One region of the Halomonas sp. GFAJ-1 genome, then DNA from elsewhere that is predicted to be linked to it. Evidence: predicted binding sites of a transcription regulator. Region 1 holds the regulator's gene; the other holds the start of a gene.
What was found. The regulator FliA, encoded in region 1, starts transcription of late flagellar genes. The targets are predictions, from matches to a motif close to CTAAAGTTNNNNNNNNNNCNGCCGATA.

Region 1 (3,398 bases):
CTCATCCCCCTCGCCTTCGGCATTGGGCATTTCCAGCGCATGACGGGCTTCACTGTTCAGCATGTCGCTACCCTTTTGTCGCGGGGCTAGGCGTGGTGCGTGGCTTTACAGTAGCATCGCGTATTTCGTCGTGGTAGTTGGCAACAAAGGAGTTGAGTGTTTCTTCAATAAACGACGGTAGGCGACGTTTGGTGATGAGCGATATACCTTCAAGCACCATGTTCATGGTAATGAGGCGCTCTTCGGTACGACGCTCAAGCTTAACGGCAATAGGCTTAAACACTAGGTTGGCGAGCAAAATACCGTAAAACGTGGTGAGCAGGGCAACGGCCATGCGCGGGCCAATGACTTCTAGGTCACCCGCATCCATGACTTCAAGCATGTTAACCAACCCCACCAACGTACCAATCATGCCAAAGGCAGGCGCGTAAGTGGCCATCGTGCGGAAAATTTGTGCTTCTGCATGCTCGCGCGCTTTTAACCGCGCTATGCGCCAGCGCAGCATGTCGAAGATTTCATCCTCTTTGGTATTGGCAATGACCAGTTGAATGCCCGTGCGTAGAAACGGGTTACGGGTGTGCTCAAGCTCTTTTTCCACCGCCCGAACATCGCCTTTAAACCATAGCCGAGACATCGACACGAGTTCGTTAATGTCATCTCGAACATAGGTATTTTCACGGCGAAACACTAAGCCTACCAAGCGCACTACCCGAAGTACTTCTTTCAGCGGGTAACTGATAAACGTAGCGGCCAGCGTACCGGTAATGACAATCGCTAACCCCGGTAAGTTAAGAAAGCTTTCTGGGGACTCTGCGGTAAAAAACAGCACGCTTACCAGCAGTAGAATGCTGGCAGATATACCGATCAGCGTAGATGGATTCATCAACGGCTCCTCGCCGGGTTCAAATAAGTGAGTGAGAGATTAATTGGCGTCGTGCAAACGGGCGCGTAAACGGCTAACGGCCTGACTATGCAGCTGGGAGACACGGGACTCGGTAACCCCCAGCACAGCACCCACCTCTTTTAAGTTCATCTCTTCTTGGTAGTACAGCGCCATTAACAGCTTTTCTCGCTCTGGCAGCGCCTCAATCGCCTCAATCAAGGTTTGACGTTGCTGAGCGTCCAACAACTGGTCGAAGAGCAAATTGCCAGCGCCGCTACTAGGCTCACCACCCTCTGTCACCAGCTCTTCAAACGGCAGCAGTTGGCCGCTGTTGGTGTCATTGAGTAGCTGCTGATAGTCGCTTAGCGGCATTTCTAAATCACGGGCGATTTCCCCCTCTTCGGGAGCGCGGCCTAGCTGTTGCTCCAGCCGCCGCACCGTCTCATCCATCGCCCTGGCCGAACGTCGCACGCTACGAGGTAGCCAGTCGCGCGTGCGTAGCTCATCCATCATCGCGCCACGGATTCGCTGGCTGGCAAAGGTGGCAAATGTCGCGCCTTGGGCCGCATCAAAGCGCCCAAGGGCTTCTAACAACCCCACCATGCCCGCCTGGATAAGATCATCTAGCTCGATGCTCGCGGGCAACCTCACCTGCAGCGTTAAGGCCTGACGTCTCACCAGTGGCATGTATTGGGTTAACAGCTCACTCTGTTTGATCCTGCCTTGTGCTGTATACATCCTCGTGCCTCGCGGCTAAAACACTTTTTACTGGTAATTCACGATGGCTTGCAGCCCCTGTACCCGTACCGGCCGCTGGCCGGGCGTTAAGGCAAAACGAAAGTACAGCGGCGCATCGGCGTGCTTTCCGGCTAATGCCATAGTGGAACCCCGCATGCTGTTAAGTGGGATGCACTGTTCAGGGTGACATAGCCAAGCATTGACTGGCGACGCCGGTGGCGCCTCATACCGCCACTGTATCCGATCAATCACTGCGTTTCCCACTTGCGCTGCGCTGGGCGCTACGATGGGCTGGCTGCTGCTGACCCGGTCGCTCATGGCGACCATGACACTGGGAACTTGGCTGCTCCAACTGCCAGGTGCTGCCTGTACGCTACTTGCCAACCCCATCGCGATGAGCGACACCGTAATGCTCACCGTGACCACCTTTAAGATGCTCCTGCCCTGCCTGCTTTGTCGCTGCATGGGTGCTCCCAGTAACGCTACTAGATAGTGGCCAGTACTTCTCTGCCAATACCCGCTTGCTTGTAAACGCTGCAGCCCTTATCGGGCAAGCAGCAGCAGTTCTGTGTCTAAATAACCTGCGGCAGCTTCTCGCAAGTTATCGAGTAATCCTTGGCGTGGCAAGTGGGGCTCATGCAGCGCCAACAGGCGCTTTGGACCTTTGTTGTCATGCACTTGCCGCAAAACTCGGTACATCGGCATAAACGCATCCGCATCGCTACTTACCCACAACGCCCAGCGCGGGTAGCGCGCCACCAGTAATGGCAGATTAGCTGTAGCAGGGTCAACCAGGTGAATGTCCCAGTCATCTGGGTCGCCTGCCCAGCGGCGCCCCAATGCCGACCACTGGCTGAGGCGGCTTCTTACCTTGTTAACCTGGTGCTGATGGGTGGGTAGGCCCACCACCACCAGCGGCTGTTTCGGCGTGGGCGGCGCCTCTACGGTTGGCACCATGGCGGATGCAGCATAAACAGAAGCCGCTTTTTTTGAGACTGGCTCTGTGGGAGCTGGCTCATCCGGTAGCGTATCTTCGGGTATGTCTCCGCGCTGCTGACGCTGTAAATCCGCCCATTTTCGCAGCCCCGCTGCCTGGTCTTGGCTGCTCATAGCATGCCCTCTCGGCTCACGCTACCTAGCTGACGAATCGCATCGCGGGCCATAAAGGCATGCACTAATCCGTCGAGCAAGGCGGTATCGCGCCGTTTTCGCTGGGTGCCTAGCAGCAGCATCAGGTCGGTGCGCAGGGCCAGGGCAGCAGCATCGTCGGCACTGTCCAAATGCCCTGCTACGGCGGCAACGCCGCTGGCCATGAGCAGGCGTATTTCAGCACTGACATCACCACTGTCGGCTTCTTTAAGCTGCTGCCATGCCCGCTTCGTCAGCGCGGTGACCCCTTCGCTTTGCAGCTGGGTCGCCAGTAAAGAGAGCGCATCAGCGCCTAATCGAGCAGGGCTTAACCAGTAACGCCGAGCAATACGCTTAGCGCTTTCGGGGTCACGAACCTCTCCGTACCATGCCAATAGAGCAGTGCCAGACGCGTCAGTCACTTCTGCATAGGCACTCCACAGCTGCATAGGCTGCCCACGAAAACGCACGCTTATATGGTGCGTAAGCGTGCTATCAATAAATAACTGGCGCTGGGCACAACGCGTGCCCTGGAAGTATACCCGCTGGCTGGCAGGCACCAAGCTGACCCAGGTCAGGTGTTGGGCTTCCAACCATGCCAGCGCTTCGGTGTCGGGGAGCGTAGGCAGCAAATGGACGGCGATGCCGT
Region 2 (3,398 bases), on a different contig from region 1:
TAACGTTTGAATGCTTAAAAGTTTTCTTTAATGTTTAAGTTTAGGGTTTAATAGCCGATAACCATAAATTATAGATCGACATCTAACAGATAAGCAGCGTCAAGATAGTAGAGGGCGTTTTAAAAAAGGACGGTATTGTATGGCTACCATTTCATCACTCGGCATTGGCTCTGGGCTAGACTTGAACGGCTTACTGGATCAGCTGCAGGAAGCTGAGCGAGGCAAGCTCGAACCCATAGAGCGTCAACTGGAAACCCAGCAAACCAAAATTTCCGCTTACGGCCAGCTACAAAGCTCCCTTGCTCAGTTTCAAACGGCCTCTGCAGCGTTAAACGATAGTGCACTGTATGAAAGCCTTTCCACCAACGTAGGTGGCAGTGCCGTTACCGCCGCTGCAGATGGCGAAGCGCAGCCCGGCAACTACAACGTAATGGTTGAACGATTGGCGAGTGCTGGCACGCTCGCGACAAATTCGGTCGCTGATCCTGAAGCTTCTCGCACTGATACAGATCGTACCTTAACCCTACAGTTCGCCGGTGATGACCAGCCAGGTGTGCCGGTACAGATTGCTGCTGGAAGCTCCCTTGAAGATATTCGCGATGCGATAAATGCGACCGAAGATAGCGGTGTGTCTGCCTCTATTATCTTTGATGGTGAAGAGTATCGTTTAGCGCTGAACTCTACCCAAACCGGTGAAGCAGCTTCCGTATCTGGCCTTGAATGGGATGGTGCTGACAACCCTCTAGCGGCTGATGTCATTCAAGCGGGTCGAGATGCCTCGTTAAACGTTAACGGCATCGCGATCACCAGCCCTACCAATCAAGTGGAAGGCGCTATCCAAGGCGTGACGCTTAACCTGCAAGAAGAGGGCAGCAGCACCATTGCCGTAGAGCAAGACACCCGCGCCGTGCGTGAAGCCGTCACCAGCTTTGTGGATGCCTATAACGACCTAAAAAGCACCATGGGTGAGCTAACCAGCTTTAATGCGGAAACAGGTGCCGCGGGCGAGTTGCTGGGCGACAGCGCCATTCGCACCGTGGAGTCCCGCCTGCGCAGCGTGCTCAGCGGCGGTGTGGAAGGCCAGTTCTCCATGCTGAGCGATATTGGTATTTCGCTACAGCGGGATGGCACGCTAGCTATCGATGATGATGCGCTGGATAACGCCATTGCCAATAACCAAGATGCGCTTTCGACGTTTTTTGCCGGTGATTCAGCTGAAACCGGCATGGCCGGCCAGTTGAATCAAACCATAGAGCAGCTGCTAAGCACGAACGGTACCGTCACTGGGGCCATCTCTGGTGCTGAAAACCGCTCTGAATCCTTGGTTGAACGCTACACACGTATGGAGCAATCCATCGAGCAAACCATCTCCCGCTATCGTACCCAGTTTGGTCAGTTGGATAGCATGATCGCCCAGATGAACCAAACCAGCGATTACCTCACCCAGCAGTTTGATGCACTGGATGCCCAGCTAGGCCGCAGGTAACAATCGGTCGTGATGCCCTAAAACGCCTGCACCAAGCAGGCGTTTTTGTTAGATAAACCTCCTGCCTTCTTTGAAAGCTCGAAAAAGCGCTAAAGTTGTGCGCTGTTCTGCCGATAAATAGTATATCTATTTTATGGGGGCGCTGAGTATCACTGCGCGCGCCCGTTCGGTTGTTTAAAAATGGCTTGTTTAAACTAGCCATGGTTTAGCTTTTGCACTGAGGAAATCCCGCATGGCGACAATAACCTCTCTTGGCGTTGGTTCTGGCCTTGACCTAACAGGGCTGCTTGATCAGCTTCAGGAAGCCGAGCGGGGCAAGCTTGCGCCGATTACGCTTCAGAAAAAACAGCAGCAGGCGAAAATTTCCGCGTTTGGCCAGCTGCAAACGTCGCTGAATGCGTTTCAAGACTCAGTTGCGAAAATTAACGACCCCAAACTGTACCAAAGCCTTTCCGCCAGCGTGCGGGGCGATGCCGTTAAAGCCACCACCACTGCCAGCGCACTGCCGGGCAGCTACCGGGTGGAAGTGAGCCAGCTTGCCACCTCCGGTACGCTGGCCTCTAGCAGAATTACCGAAGGAAAAGATGAAGCGCTAGACCTGCAAGGCGCCACCGCGATGCGGCTCAATTTTGGTAGCGGCGATTCCGTGGATATCGATATTGCCCCCGGCAGCAGCCTTTCCGCGATTCGTGATGCCATTAACGCCAACAAAGAAGCCGGTGTTAACGCAACCATCATCAACGACGGCCAAGGCTACCGGCTGGCGCTAAGTTCTAAAGAGACGGGGGCCGATGCTTCCATTGATAGCTTTAGCTTTATTGATGCTGACAAGCAGCCAGTGACCGGCCCCTTCACGGAAGGAGCGAACACCCAGAATGGTGGTAAAGATGCCGTCCTAAAAGTAAACGGCATTACCATTACCAGCGCTAAAAACCAGATTGAAGGCGCGATTCAGGGGGTGACCCTAAACCTTTCAGAGTTGAGCCTGGGCGAAGATGAAACCGCCACCAGTACCATTAACGTAGAGCGCGATACGCTAAAACAGCGCGAGGCCATTAATGGCTTTGTAAAAGCCTATAACGACTTAAAAAGCACCATAGGCAAACTCACTAGCTTTAGCGGTGACAGCGAAACCGCTGGCGAGTTAGTCGGCGATAGCACCGTGCGCACCATCGAAAGCCGCCTGCGTAGTGTGCTGACGAGCGGCGTGGAGGGGGGGGAGCTTTCTACCCTTAGCCAGCTTGGGATTACCCTGCAGCGGGATGGCACGCTAAAGGCAGATGATGCCAAGCTAAACGATTTAGTCGCCAATAACCCCCAAGCGCTAAGCGACTTTTTTGCCGGTGAGAAAAAAGGCAGTGGGCTGGCAGGTAAACTCGGCACCAGTATTGAACAAATGCTGGGCAATAATGGCGTAGTTAAACTGGCAATAAGCGGCGCAGAAAACCGTGTAAAAAGCCTAGATGACCGCTTTGAGCGCATGGAAAAAAGTATTGAAAGCACCATTGCCCGCTACCGCAGGCAGTTCAGCCAGCTAGACGGCATGATCGCCCAGATGAACAGCATGAGCGACTACCTGACTCAGCAGTTCGATGCGCTAGATAACCAGCTGGGCCGCAGAAGGTAATCTGCAGCGGCATAACGTACAGCAAAACACCCAAAAGGCGGCGTAAGCCGCCTTTTCTCATCCTACAGTTACCAACTTTTACATTATTTTTTACTACTTCCCCTAAAGATTCCCATCGCTGGGCCGTTAATAGATATAACGGCACGAACAGTGGCCGAAAAGCGGGCCTTCTAGGCCAGTGTCCAAGAAAGGAGAATCACCCATGTCAGTGATCAATACCAACATCACATCGATGATCGGCCAGTCCAACCTGAACAAGAGCCAAAACGCTCTGCAGACTTCCAT

Region 2: the regulator FliA is predicted to act here: its motif matches at 1,576-1,602, upstream of fliD (flagellar filament capping protein FliD).

Annotation. Positions count from the first base shown of each region.
Region 1 covers NZ_AHBC01000023.1:49,399-52,796, forward strand. The annotation lists gene MOY_RS06265 (OmpA/MotB family protein) at 1-63, opposite strand, end outside; gene MOY_RS06270 (motility protein A) at 68-883, opposite strand; gene MOY_RS06275 (RNA polymerase sigma factor FliA) at 923-1,621, opposite strand; gene MOY_RS06280 (flagellar protein FlhE) at 1,649-2,086, opposite strand; gene MOY_RS06285 (hypothetical protein) at 2,165-2,731, opposite strand; gene flhF (flagellar biosynthesis protein FlhF) at 2,728-3,398, opposite strand, start outside.
Region 2 covers NZ_AHBC01000050.1:17,322-20,719, forward strand. The annotation lists gene fliD (flagellar filament capping protein FliD) at 140-1,486, shown strand; gene fliD (flagellar filament capping protein FliD) at 1,719-3,113, shown strand; gene MOY_RS14040 (FliC/FljB family flagellin) at 3,316-3,398, shown strand, end outside.